DNA from 2 places in the Pseudomonas sp. B22129 genome. Region 1 is predicted to be linked to the other one. Evidence: predicted binding sites of a transcription regulator. Region 1 holds the regulator's gene; the other holds the start of a gene.
What was found. Region 1 encodes sigma-54, which starts transcription at its own class of promoters, with help from an activator protein. Its sites were predicted from a motif close to ANTGGCATNNANNTTGCTNT; they were not measured.
Positions count from the first base shown of each region.

Region 1 (4,416 bases):
GGTTCAGCCCGGTGGTGTTGATCTTGAGATCGGCCAGGTCAATGATCGGGCCAAGCAGCGTGGTTTCGTCTTCGATGGCTTCGGCCAGAGAGCGATGTGGGCTGCTCAGAGGATGGCGGCGGCGGGTTTCGGAGAAGCGCTTGAGCAGCGTTTCTTCATCTGCGTCCAGATACAGCACATCGCAGTGGATGTGCTTGGCGCGCACCTCTTCGAGCAATTCGGGGAATCGCGAGAGATGGCTGGGCAGGTTGCGGGCGTCAATCGAGACGGCGACCAGAGGTTGCGCCAGTTCGGTATGAATGAGTGCACGCTCTGCCAATTCCGGCAGCAGGCCAGCGGGCAGGTTATCGATGCAATAAAAACCATTGTCCTCAAGAACGTTGAGGGCGGTGCTTTTACCCGAGCCGGAACGGCCGCTGACGATGATCAAACGCATGATTACTGCCCGTTTTGTTCATCCAGTACAACCTGATAGAGCGCCTCGTTGCTTTTGGCGCTGCGCAGTTTGTCGCGTACTTCCTTGCGGTCGAGCATGCTGGCGATCTGCCGAAGCAGTTCCAGGTGTGCATCGGTGGCAGCTTGCGGGACCAGCAGAACAAAGAGCAGGTCGACCGGCGCGCCGTCGATGGCGTCGAAATCGATAGGAGCGTCCAAGTGGAGCAGGGCGCTCACCGGGGATTCACAGCCTTGCAGGCGGCAGTGAGGAATGGCTATGCCGTTGCCAAAACCGGTAGAACCGAGTTTTTCACGGGCAATAAGCGCTTCATACACAGCTTGCGTGTCCAGTTCGGGCACTTCACGGCCGATCAGGTTGGCAATTTGTTCGAGGGCGCGCTTTTTACTGCCGCCCGGCACGTTCACAAGGGAACGGCCGGGGGTCAGGATGGTTTCAAGTCGGATCATGGGGGGAGAGTTAACGACCTGTACCTTGCATCAGGTGCAGATTCTTTTCCTTATGCTTTTTGAGTTGGCGGTCAAGCTTGTCAGTCAAGGCATCGATTGATGCATACATGTCTTCATGCTCGGCATTGGCGACTACTTCGCCACCGGGGATCTGTAGGGTCGCTTCAATTTTTTGCTGAAGTTTATCGACCTTCATGATGACTTGCACATTGGTGATCTTGTCAAAATGACCCTCAAGCCGTTTCAGCTTCTGCTCGACGTATTCGCGCAATGGAGGGGTGACTTCTACATGGTGTCCACTGATGTTGACTTGCATACAGCTTCTCCTTCGTTGCCAGTGCATAAAGCGGTGGGCAGAAATACCCACCACTGGAACGCTATGGCCCGCCCGTCACATCAAACGCTTACGCTCGCTGGAAGGCGCGATCCCGAGGGACTCGCGGTACTTGGCGACGGTTCGACGGGCGACCTGAATGCCTTGTGCCTCCAGTAAACCAGCGATCTTACTGTCACTCAATGGCTTTTTCTGATTTTCCGCGGCAACCAGTTTTTTGATGATCGCGCGGATGGCCGTGGACGAGCATTCGCCGCCTTCGGAGGTGCTGACGTGGCTGGAGAAAAAGTATTTCAACTCATAAATACCCCGTGGGGTATGCATGAATTTCTGTGTGGTTACCCGCGAAATCGTCGACTCATGCATGCCGACGGCTTCGGCGATGTCGTGCAGAACCAGCGGTTTCATGGCTTCGTCGCCATATTCCAGGAAGCCGCGCTGGTGCTCGACGATCTGGGTGGCCACTTTCATCAGGGTTTCGTTGCGGCTTTGCAGGCTCTTGATGAACCAGCGTGCTTCCTGCAACTGGTTGCGCATGAAGGTGTTGTCGGCGCTGGTATCGGCGCGGCGCACAAAGCCTGCGTATTGCGGGTTGACTCGCAGGCGTGGCACCGACTCCTGGTTCAGCTCCACCAGCCAGCGCTCGTTGTCTTTGCGCACGATCACATCAGGAACGACATATTCGGCTTCGCTGGACTCGATCTGCGAGCCTGGGCGCGGGTTCAGGCTTTGCACCAGCTCGATCACCTGGCGCAGGTCATCTTCCTTGAGCTTCATGCGGCGCATCAATTGGCTATAGTCGCGGCTGCCCAGCAAGTCGATGTAGTCGGTGACCAGGCGCTGTGCTTCGATGAGCCACGGCGTTTTGGCGGGCAGTTGGCGCAATTGCAGCAATAGGCATTCGCTGAGGGTGCGGGCGCCAATGCCGGCGGGCTCGAATTGCTGGATGCGGTGCAGGACGGCCTCGATTTCGTCCAGTTCGATATCCAGTTCTGGATCGAATGCCTCAAGAATCTCTTCGAGGGTTTCGTCCAGGTAACCCTGGTTATTGATGCAGTCGATCAAGGTGACGCCGATCAGGCGATCAGTGTCCGACATGGGTGCCAGGTTCAGCTGCCACAGCAAATGGCTTTGCAGGCTCTCGCCGGCGGAGGTGCGGGTGGTGAAATCCCACTCGTCATCATCATTGCTGGGCAGGCTGCTGGCGCTGGTCTGGTAAACATCTTCCCAGGCGGTGTCCACGGGAAGCTCATTGGGGATGCGTTCGTTCCATTCACCTTCCTCGAGGTTATCCACCGTTGGGGCGGTTTCCTGGTAGGAGGGCTCTTGCACGTCAGAGTTGGGTTTTTGCTCGATGTTGTCGGCCAGCGGGTCTGCATTATCGAAGTCGTCGCCTTCTTCCTGGCGTTCGAGCATCGGATTGGACTCCAGGGCCTCCTGGATCTCCTGTTGCAGGTCCAGGGTCGACAATTGGAGCAGGCGGATGGCCTGTTGCAGCTGCGGTGTCATCGTCAGCTGCTGGCCCATTCTCAGGACTAGCGATGGTTTCATGGCAGGGGCTTAACACCTTATTCGCCGGCGCAATGCGCCATCCACGACAGGGCGCGTGAGCGCCAAACATAAGCAAATTATATGCCTGATATCGGGTGCTTTGCCTAGAGCGCGGTAACAATAAAAAAACCGAGGTTTTTATTGACTCCCGCGCGCCTTGGCGAATGGCCAGACACCGCAGTGCTTACAGGCGGAACTCGTGGCCCAGGTACACTTCCTTGACCAGTTCGTTAGCCAGGATGGTGGCGGAATCGCCTTCGGCAATCAGCTGGCCATCGTTGACGATATAAGCGGTTTCACAGATATCGAGGGTCTCACGGACGTTGTGGTCGGTGATCAACACACCGATGCCCTTGGCCTTGAGGTGATGGATGATCTGCTTGATGTCGCCGACCGAGATCGGGTCGACGCCGGCAAACGGTTCATCCAGCAGGATGAACTTCGGTGCGGTAGCCAGGGCACGAGCGATTTCCACACGACGACGCTCACCACCGGACAAGCTCATGCCGAGGTTGTCGCGAATGTGGTTGATGTGAAATTCCTGCAGCAAGCTTTCCAGCTCTTTGCGGCGGCCGTCACGGTCAAGTTCCTTGCGGGTTTCAAGGATCGCCATGATGTTGTCGGACACCGACAGTTTGCGGAAGATCGACGCTTCCTGGGGAAGATAACCGATACCGGCGCGGGCGCGGCCATGCATGGGTTGGTGGCTGACATCCAGGTCGTCGATCAGGACGCGGCCCTGATCGGCCTGGACCAGCCCGACAATCATATAGAAGCACGTGGTCTTGCCGGCACCGTTAGGGCCGAGCAGGCCGACGATCTGGCCACTGTCGATCGACAGGCTGACGTCGCGCACGACCTGACGGCTTTTATAGGCCTTGGCCAGATGCTGGGCTTTCAGGGTTGCCATTAATTCGTCTTCTTCGCAGCGGGTTTGGGTGCAGCTGGAGCGGCGCCGTCTTTCTGCTTCGGCTGAATAACCATGTCGATGCGCGGCTTCGGAGTACCGATCTTCGAACCGTTGGCACGGCCGGCCTGGGCGATTTGCTTCACGGTGTCATAGGTGATCTTTTCACCGTCAGTGGTGTTGCCGTCACTGCTGACAACCCTGGCCTGATCGATCAGGATGATGCGATTCTGCTGGGCGTGGTACTGGATGGTCTTGCCATAGCCCTTCATTGGAGCGGGGTCCGCCGCCGCTTGCTTCTGTTCGAAGTAAGCCAGGTTGCCCACCGAAGTCACGACGTCAATATCACCCGCCGGCGTGCGCGTGAGGGTCACGGTGTTGCCGGTGATCTTCATCGAGCCTTGGGTGATGATCACGGCGCCGGTGTAGGTTGCAACACCTTGCTTGTCATCCAGTTGAGCATCGTCAGCCTGAATGTGGATCGGTTGCTGGCTATCGTTCGGCAGAGCCCAGGCGCTCACGCTTCCCAGTGCTGCGCCCAGACCGAGCAAAATAGGGAGGGTTTTAACGAGCCTCATACTGTCCTCTTACGTTCGATAGCAGGTGTATCCTGCTTTCTTTCAAATACGCTTTCATTCCCTTGCCAGTCGATACACCGCCAGCGCCGTCGATTCTAACGTCTTGCTCGGTCTGCGCATATTGCTGTTGTGGGAAAACGGTC
Region 1 covers NZ_CP162592.1:346,453-350,868, reverse strand. Annotated here, with positions in the region: gene rapZ (RNase adapter RapZ) at 1-436, opposite strand, end outside; gene ptsN (PTS IIA-like nitrogen regulatory protein PtsN) at 439-903, opposite strand; gene hpf (ribosome hibernation-promoting factor, HPF/YfiA family) at 914-1,219, opposite strand; gene AB4P94_RS01610 (RNA polymerase factor sigma-54) at 1,295-2,788, opposite strand; gene lptB (LPS export ABC transporter ATP-binding protein) at 2,973-3,698, opposite strand; gene lptA (lipopolysaccharide transport periplasmic protein LptA) at 3,698-4,273, opposite strand; gene lptC (LPS export ABC transporter periplasmic protein LptC) at 4,260-4,416, opposite strand, start outside.

Region 2 (4,416 bases), 3.0 Mb from region 1:
CCGCCATCGAGTTCGATGTGGAAGGTGGAGACCACAATGGCTTCGCTGGGGCCGACGATATTGGCCATGGCCGGGTTCACTTCCGAGTTGATGTACTCGAAATTGACTTCCATGATCGCCTGCCAGGCTTCCTTCAAGTCGATGAAGGCTTGCTCGAGCACCATGCGCACCACGCGCAGTTCGGTGGGGGTGAATTCACGGCCTTCGATCTTGGCGTGACGGCCGTCGCCGCCGAAGAAGTTGTCCACCAGCTTGAACACCAGCTTGGCGTCGAGGATGAACAGCGCGGTGCCGCGCAGCGGCTTGATCTTGACCAGGTTGAGGCTGGTGGGCACGTACAGCGAGTGCACGTATTCACCGAACTTCATCACCTGCACGCCACCCACCGCCACGTCCGCCGAGCGGCGCAGCATGTTGAACATGCTGATACGGGTGTAGCGGGCAAAACGTTCGTTGATCATCTCCAGCGTCGGCATGCGTCCACGGACGATGCGATCCTGGCTGGTCAGGTCATAACTTTTGACGCTGCCGGGCTCGGCAGCCATTTCGGTCTGTACCAGACCATCGTCGACGCCATGCAGCAGCGCGTCGATTTCATCCTGGGACAGCAGGTCTTGCACGGCCATGTCGTGATCCTACTGCAATACGAAGTTAGTGAAGAGCGCCTGCTCGACCACGACTTTGCCAAGCTCTTTCTGGGCCACTTCCTGCACGCTGGCAGTGACCTTCTGACGCAGCATTTCCTGGCCGACGGGCGTGGCCAGGCTGTCGAAGCTCTGACCGGAGAACAGCATCACCAGGTTGTTGCGGATCACCGGCATGTGCACTTTGAGCGCATCCAGGTCCGCCTGGTTACGCGCCAGCAAGGTGATGCTCACCTGCAGGTAGCGTTGACGACCGTTCTGGTTGAAGTTGGCGACAAAGGCCGGAAGCATCGGCTCGAAGATTGCCGGTTGCTTGACGTTAGTGGCGGTTTCGGCGGCGGGGGCCGGTTTGCTGGCGCTGCTGTGCATGATGTACCAGGTGCCGCCAATCGAGGCGCCGACGGCCAGGAGCACGCCCAGCACGATCAACAGGATAAGCTTGAGCTTGCCCTTGGCTGCAGGTGGTTTTGCTGCGTCGTCGCTCTTCGCCATGCCAATAATCCGTCACTATTCTGGGATTCATAGATCTACGCAAAGGCAAGAGCAAGTGTTATGCCAGAGTTGTCTGGTGTAGAGGGTGCAGCACAAATCAAATGTGGGAGCGGGCTTGCTCGCGAATGCGGCCTATCAGTCATAGATGTGCTGACTGAACTTGCGCATTCGCGAGCAAGCCCGCTCCCACATTTAGACCTGTGTTTGGCACAAGTCAGGCGTAGTAATCAACCGCGCTGGAACCAATCACGCTCTGGATCACCGGTGCGACGGCCGCAGCCACCTCCGGATGATCACCCGCGTCACCGCTATCCCCACGCCCGCCGCCGCCACTCACGCCGCGCGCCTGGTTCTGCTGCTGTTGCTCCTGGCCTTGCCCCTGCCAGCCACGGGACTGGTCGGACACATTAACGTCCACCTGCCCCATGCCCTGCTGGGCGAACATCTCACGCAGGCGGCCAGATTGAGTTTCCAACGCTTCGCGCACCACCGCGTGACCACTCATGAACGTCACCTGAGCCTGCTGGTCCGCCGTCATGTTGACCTTGATATCCAGGCGCCCCAGCTCAGCCGGCTGCAACTGGATCTCCGCCGACTTGAGGTTGGCGCTGGAGAGGTACATCACGCGGTTGACCACCTCTTCGGTCCAGCCACTTTGATGCATCGCCAGCGGCGCGTTGGCTACCGGCGGCAAGGCATTTGCGGTTTTCGGCGTGGCGGCCTGGGTCAGCGCGGCCAGGCGATTGGCGAAATCGTCAACCCGAGTATCGCTGCTGGCGTCCTTCAAATCCTTGAGGCCGCCGTCGATCAAACCGCTGAAGGCTTTGTCACCGCCGTCAGTGCTGTCTTTGGTGGCTTGCTGGTCGACCATATTGGCCAGGCCGGCGGCAAAGTTCTGCGCAGCGGTCGGTTGATCCTGCGGGGTGGTCGGGGTGGTTTTCTGCGGGGTCTGGCTACTGGCCGACACATGGCCGCCCTGCTCCATCGCCAGGCGCACGGCGGGCATCGAATCCAGCGGATCGGCTGTGGGGTCGAACGCGGGCTGCTTGGCATCTTCGGTGGCGGCGACGGGCGCTGCGACGACGGGCTGGGCCTTGTCGTCCTGAGTGGTTGCGGCAGGTGCCGGTGTTTGCACGGGTACCGGAACGACCACCGGCGTGACGGCGGCAATCACCGCCGGGTCGACGACCGGGTCTGCCGGGGGCTGCTGCGCAACGGTCGGGTCAGTGGTTTTGTCGTCGTCAGTGCTCGCACTGTCGTCGGACTTGGCCGGCGGCGTGGCAGGCAAGGGATTGCCGCTATCGGCAACCGCTGGCGTGCTGGTGGCAGGCTTGTCGTTGCTGGCCGCAGGCTTGGCGCTTGCGTCAGAAGGCTTGTCCCGCGTGGGCTTGGCCGGGGTGTCGTCGGTTTTTACTGTCGGTTTTGAGCCTTGGCTGGCGAACACCTGGGCGAAGCCAGGGGCCTTGTCACGCGGGTCCGCAGCCGCCACCGCAGGGGTCGGGGCAGGCGCTTGAGGCTTGGCCGCGGGGGCAGCCTGAAGAAGCGAGTTCGGGGCGACTGGCATAGGTAAGGGTCTCCACTGCATTGGGGATCGGGGATGCAGTATTGGGAGGTAGAGCAAGAGTTGGGCCAGGTTTTGGTTTGTGGTGAATATCCGGTATTTGTGGGGGGCTGATATTGGTTCCGCCCTTACGGCGGCTCACTTTTGAACAGCGCAAAAGTAAGCATGGGCCTGTCCCGTGACAGCCGGCCTGAGTGGTGTAGATCAAAAGCAGTTGGTGTGGGAGCTGGCTTGCCTGCGATGGCATCAACTGGGTGTGCCTGATGTACCGAGGTGCCTGCATCGCAGGCAAGCCAGCTCCCACAGAGAAGCAGATTTGTGCAGATATTTAAGTCTTACTCGGTCAAAAATGTGGGAGCGGGCTTGCTCGCGAATGCGGTCTATCAGTTACAAATATGCTGACTGACCCACCGCATTCGCGAGCAAGCCCGCTCCCACAGTTGGATGTTCATTTGCCTGAAGAAACGCGATCTGCCCTGGCAAAAACAGCGCCTTTGATCCAACCACTCAGGCCGGCTGTCAGGCCGCCGCGCTCTTGCTTTTGATCTTGATCTGAGGCGCCCCGTTAAACACGCTGGCCGAACGCAGGCTTGAATCCGTGGGCAACCCGACGTCCTGCCGGAGTGAGGGCACACCGAGCGTGAGCGAGGTGCCGAGTGTAGGGGCAAGAGCGTTTGGTTACTTTGCGCTTTTCAAAGTGACCCGCCGTAAGGGCGGAACCATAAGCCGCCGTTACCGCAGTAACGGATATGTACACAAAACAAAACCTAAACCTGAAACCGCTCCCGCTCCGACTCATACATCGGCCGAACCAAAGCGAACTCAAGATCAATCTGATCCACCAACGCCCCAAGATCCGCAGCCGCCGTGCCCACCGACTCAACCTCCAACCGCTGGCACAACTGCGCCAACCGCACTGCCCCAAGGTTGCCGCTGCTGCCCTTGAAACTATGGGCAATCCGCCCCAGCGCCTTGGCATCATCACGCGCCTTGCGCAATGCCTCCACACGCTTTTGCGAGTCATCGAGAAAGGTATCCAGCAACTTGGGATACTCGCCCTCCATCACCTCCTGCAAACCCGACAACACGTCGGGGTCCAGATGAATCTCGGCCACTTGCTCGCTCCTTGATCAAGAATCGGCGGATTATGCCAGAGCCCCCCAGCAAAACTCCACGCACACACTGCGCCCGCCATCGGACCAGCGTACATCGCTGCTCAACTGACGCACCAGGCTCAAACCCCGGCCAGACAGACGGTCGACATCCAGCGGGCGTGCCAGCACGTGCTCCACATCAAACCCGGGCCCGCTGTCTTCGATGCGCAAGGTCATTTTGCCGCCGGCGTCGGTCGGCACCACCTCGACATGCACACGCACGTAACCCTTGTCCAATCGCGCCAGCCGCTCGTTGCGCTGGCGATAATACTCGGCAAACCCCCGGGCATCACGCTTGAGCCGCGAATCCAGGCCCAGTACGCCATGCTCCAGCGCGTTGGAATACAGCTCAGCCATCACGCTGTACAACGCTCCACTCTGGGCGCGCAGGCCGTGGATCTCCAGCAACAGCTGCAACAGATACGGCAACGGGTTGTAGCGTTTGAGGGTCTGGGCGCGAAACTCAAAACTGACCGACCAGTCCAGCGGGCACGACTGGCCGCTGTCAGCGTACATCGGCTCGGCCGCACGCAACGACTGGCCGGCCTGCAAGGTGATTTCCACC
Region 2 covers NZ_CP162592.1:3,316,719-3,321,134, reverse strand. Annotated here, with positions in the region: gene fliM (flagellar motor switch protein FliM) at 1-626, opposite strand, end outside; gene fliL (flagellar basal body-associated protein FliL) at 636-1,136, opposite strand; gene AB4P94_RS15265 (flagellar hook-length control protein FliK) at 1,351-2,700, opposite strand; gene AB4P94_RS15260 (Hpt domain-containing protein) at 3,465-3,812, opposite strand; gene AB4P94_RS15255 (SpoIIE family protein phosphatase) at 3,843-4,416, opposite strand, start outside.
Region 2: AB4P94_RS15265 (flagellar hook-length control protein FliK) is a predicted target of sigma-54. The motif match lies at 2,751-2,770, and genes of this name have one in related genera.